2 regions of the Salinimicrobium sp. 3283s genome follow, and region 1 is predicted to be linked to the other one. Evidence: riboswitches for the same ligand, from Rfam matches in the RefSeq annotation. Region 1 holds a riboswitch; the other holds the start of a gene.
What was found. A riboswitch is a leader RNA that binds a small molecule or an ion and turns the genes downstream of it on or off. The one in region 1 is predicted to bind cobalamin.

Region 1 (2,402 bases):
GGTCCAGCTGTGCCTCAATCCTCTTGTCTAACACTCTAAAATGGCATTCTACACCTGCTTTTCTAAAATTCGGTTTCAAAAGCGAAAGCGCCTGTGCAATTATAGGCTGAATTCTAATGATCTTCATTTCCTGCGGAATTTCACAGGCAAAGAACATTAGTTTTTTCACTACCTCCCGCGAGTAAATGGCTCCTTTAATGATCTTGCCAATATCCTTTTTTGTCTGCTCATTTTCGGCCCTGTCTTTTATGAGTTCGGCAAAACCCAAAATGTTACCCAAAGGCGTGTTGAGCTCGTGGGCAATCCCTGCAGTGATCTCCCCAAGAATCGCTAACCTGTCATTGCGGTGTACGGTGCGCCTTAACAGCTCTTCCTGCTCTTTTTGCTTTATTTTCTCATAAAAAGATCCTATTTCCTGCGCCGCTTTTTCGAGTAGTTTCTGTTCTTCAGGCAGAAAAGACAGCAGGCTGAATTCAGGATCGGGATAATAGATCTTTATACTGCCCTTAATTTCATTGAAGGTATAAATTGGCGCCTGTTGCACCACGTTTTTCTTCGGAATTTCCCCGGTGCTATGTTCAAACCCGTTTAACTTCAGTTCTACAATGGCATTTTCGGGGAACCTCCAGGCCTGTTTTAGTACTTCTGAAATTTTTTGAAGCGTAGCTGCAATCTCTCCTGTATGATCTCTAATGATAGAAGATATTTCATACAAACAGCTGAGCTCTTTAATTCTCTCCTGAAGTTCTATTTTGGTTGAAATTGTGCCGGGCATCCTGAAAAAATTAAAGAGGAATGAATTACCAAATATAAAACATTTATACCGAGAAAAGGGGCTTGAAAGCAGTGCCTTCCCTCCCATTCCGCACTCAGTTTTTTGCTGATCATACTGATGACTATATCATAATTAGTTTTTGTCAATTCTGCTGCTGAAAACGAGGGGTTGAAAAAATTATTCCCTCTTTGCTGAAGTAAAAGACACTTACTTTTTATTAATGCACCTTCAGTAGTAACCGAAGTTTTCCACTTCCTGCAACGCCAAAAATTTCCGAAGATATCGGTATCCAAAAATGACATTTTTGACACCTCTTTCCGAAGCATTATAAAATGAAAAACTTAGAAACACCGTTGTCGCTGACTCTTTAGTTCAACCTGAATTTTTGCCTTTGTGAAAAACTGTGTTGATAAGTAAACGCAGCACAAAATGATTGCTGCTTCTTTCTTTCTAATTTTACATTGAATAATTGATCTGATATTTTCAGGAGGGGAATCATGTGAAAATCATGAGCTGTTGCGCAACTGTCAATAATCGTTAGGTTATAAGCCAGAGTACCTTTTTCAGATCGATGACTTTGCTTTCGCATAAAAAGTAATTGTCGTGGAATTCTACAGATTGGCCCTGCTTTATTTCCTGGCCCTTATCTTCTCTTCCATTGGTTATTTTTTAGGCTTTTGTTTAATCAAAATGAATAGATTATGAGCATTTTTGAAAAGAGAATAAACTACAAACCTTTTGAATATCCCGGAGTTCTGGATTTTACCGATGCCATAAACAAGGCATTTTGGGTACATTCTGAAGTTGACTTTACAGCCGATGTACAGGATTTTCACTCCTATCTTTCAGACGGTGAAAAAGATGTGGTAAGAAAGAGTTTACTTGCTATTGCACAAATTGAAGTTGCTGTAAAATCATTTTGGGGCGACCTTTACAAGCATTTGCCAAAACCGGAATTTAACGGTCTGGGCAGTACTTTTGCCGAATGTGAATTCAGGCACTCTCAGGCGTATTCAAGGCTTCTCGAGGTTTTGGGCTACAGCAATGAATTTGCAAATGTCATTGAAGTACCGGCAATCAAAAACCGAATTAACTACCTGTCTGAAGCTTTGGAACACACCAAAGCAAAAGATCCAAAAGATTATATTTCTTCCCTCATCCTGTTTTCAATATTAATTGAAAATGTCTCTCTTTTCAGCCAGTTTGCTATCGTTTTGTCTTTTAACCGCTTTAAAGGCGTGATGAAGAACATCAGCAATATTATAGCGTGGACTTCGGTTGATGAGCAAATACACGCAAATGCCGGCATGTACATCATCAATCAAATCCGTGAAGAATTTCCCGATTATTTTGATGAGGAATTGATTCAGAATTTAACCAGCACCGTAAAGAAATCTATAGAAGTTGAAGGTGAGATCCTGGACTGGATCTTTGAAAATGGCAAACTGGAGAATATCGATAAAAAGAACCTCATGGATTTTATGAAGTTCCGCGTAGATGACAGCTTAAAAAGCATTGGTATGTCTAAGATCTACAACGTGAGCGCAGCAGATTATCAACCCATGCTGTGGTTTGAGGAAGAAGTTTTTGCCAACAGTCTTGATGATTTCTTTGCAAGACGCCCGGT
Region 2 (2,402 bases), 1.4 Mb from region 1:
CCAGGAGTTACCCGCGGGCAGGTACCACTGGTCCTGGTACATGGCACCGGCAACCACATCGGGTTTGTTTTTGGCCTTTTTGGCCAGTTCTTTGGCGCTGAGATACTCTTCTTCTACCTCTTCAAAAAAGGCATTTGCTTCATTCATTTTTCCCAGAAAGGCGCCAAAGAACTTGATCCATTCGGCTTTTCCTAAAGGGGTATGCTCTGTCCAGTCGGCGTTGAACACCACCGGGATTCCGGTTTTTTGGAGCAGGTCAAGGCTCTTGTTGCTGCCATCTACCGAAAAACCAATGACTACATCGGGCTGGAGGTTAAGCAGGCTTTCGGTATTAAGGGCTTCGTTCTTACCTATTTCCTTGATTTTGCCAGCATCAATGCGCTTGCGGGTTTTTTCAGAAGAAATATAATCCAGACCGGGAAAGCCCACGAGCAGTTCTTCGGAATTTAGTACCTCAAGCGCCGGAATATGGGTTGTGGAAGTAACCACTATGTTTTTTACCGGAATTTGAATCCGTTGATCAAATTCTACATCCTGTGGTACGGTCGCTCCTTCTTCTGCCAGCAGGTATCTATAGGTCCTGTCGGCATTGGGCCACGGGTTTTCTACAGTAATGATCTTATGATCTCCAAAATCGGTGATTTTGAGACCCGAGGCATATTGTATTTCGACTTCTTTTCCCTGCTTTGATAAGAGCGGGGCTTTTTCCTTTTTGTCAGATTTACATCCAAAGCAGATGATAAGAAGTAACAGGCTGTATGTGTAGAGGGTATTTTTCATTGGCACTTCAAAAGTAAGATTATTTAAAATTTTTGAAGTAAAAAGCCCTAAAATGTTTACTTTCGCTTTGAATTTTGGTTCGATTGTTTTCTGAAAAAAATTCAGAAAGTAAAGACATCGATTAAAAGGGAATCAGGGGAAGTTAGAAGTACGAAGTACGAAATTTGACACTAACTTCCGAAGAGAGTTGAAGCAAGAATTACTTCGTATTTCTAACTTCTAAACTCTAACTTCAAACAAGCCTGAGCTGTTCCCGCAACTGTAAGCTTAGTTCCGATGCGTCGGAATGCCTTTTGTACGCTTCATACCACTGTCCTGATTTTAGGATGGGAAGGTTAACAAAAAGGACGCGAGCCAGGAGACCTGCCATTTTTCATTAATTAAAAACCTTTGGCTTTCGGGAAAAAAGCCTGCGGATGATGAAAAAAAGCACTTTCTACCTTCTATTCCTGGCCCTGCTAAATTGGACAGCCTCTTTTGCCCAACTGGACTCTATCAATTATCTCGAAGAGGTATTTGTAAGCGATGTTAAACTTCGAGAGTTTTCAACCGGCCAAACCCTTATCAAAATTGATGATTCTGTTAGTAAACTCAGCCGTTCTGCGCTAGGAGAGGTCTTGGAGTTCAACTCTCCCATTTATTTTAAGGAGAATGGACTGGGGATGGTTTCTTCGCCTTCTTTCCGCGGCACCACAGCGTCGCAAACCGCAGTTTTGTGGAACGGGATCAATATTAATTCTCAATTTAACGGGCAGGTCAACTTCAATATAATTAGTACAGTAGGCATAGACGAGATTACTGTACGCGGCGGTGGCGGAAGTGTGGTTTATGGTACGGGCGCCATTGGCGGTACTGTTCACCTCAATAATCGGCTTCACTTTAACCAGGGCTTTAAAAATGAACTTTTTCTTCAGTATGGCAGCTATAACACTGTAGATGCGAGATATAAAACGGAAGCTTCGGGCGAGCAGTGGAGTTTATCTATAGCGGGAGCAAGAAACAGTTCAGACAATGATTATGAATATCCCGACAATGGTGAAAACCTGAATGGGCAATTTTTCAATAATACGCTTGATGTGGGGCTGGCATATAAGATCGCTCCTAAAAATTATTTACGGGCCTTTAGTAGTTTTTCTCATGCAGGCAGGCACTTTTCACTCATAAGACCTTCAGAAACTCCTACAAAATACAGGGATATTAATAGCAGGAATTTACTGGAGTGGGAGACAGGGATCTCACATTTTAAGTCTACTACCAAACTGGCATTTTTAGATGAAAGCTTCAGGTATTATGAGAATCTGTCTTCCGACAAGTATTCGTTTGGGCAGGCAGAGACTTTTATAGCCCGCAATGACCTGGAATACACTGGTTTTAAAGATGTTAAATTAGCTTCGGTGCTTTCAAATACCCACACCAGTGGCGAGGGCTCCGGGATTGATGACAACAGCAGGAATATTTTTTCCGCAGCATTACTTCTGAAGCATCACGCAACCCAAAGATTCTCGTATGAGGCAGGGCTTCGGAAGGAACTGACAAATAATTATGAGAGCCCCGTGCTCTTTTCCGCAGGAGCAAAATACGAGTTTTCATCCTTCTACGCACTGAAGCTGAATGCTTCCAAA

Region 2: it holds a riboswitch for cobalamin, as region 1 does, so the genes downstream of both, VS868_RS11475 (TonB-dependent receptor) here and VS868_RS01155 (ribonucleotide-diphosphate reductase subunit beta) in region 1, are expected to answer to the same signal.

Annotation. Positions count from the first base shown of each region.
Region 1 is NZ_CP143631.1:261,434-263,835, forward strand. Features, by position in the region: gene VS868_RS01150 (HAMP domain-containing sensor histidine kinase) at 1-775, opposite strand, end outside; adenosylcobalamin-variant (AdoCbl-variant) riboswitch at 1,249-1,375, shown strand; gene VS868_RS01155 (ribonucleotide-diphosphate reductase subunit beta) at 1,477-2,402, shown strand, end outside.
Region 2 is NZ_CP143631.1:2,609,259-2,611,660, forward strand. Features, by position in the region: gene VS868_RS11470 (ABC transporter substrate-binding protein) at 1-780, opposite strand, end outside; cobalamin riboswitch at 839-1,166, shown strand; gene VS868_RS11475 (TonB-dependent receptor) at 1,197-2,402, shown strand, end outside.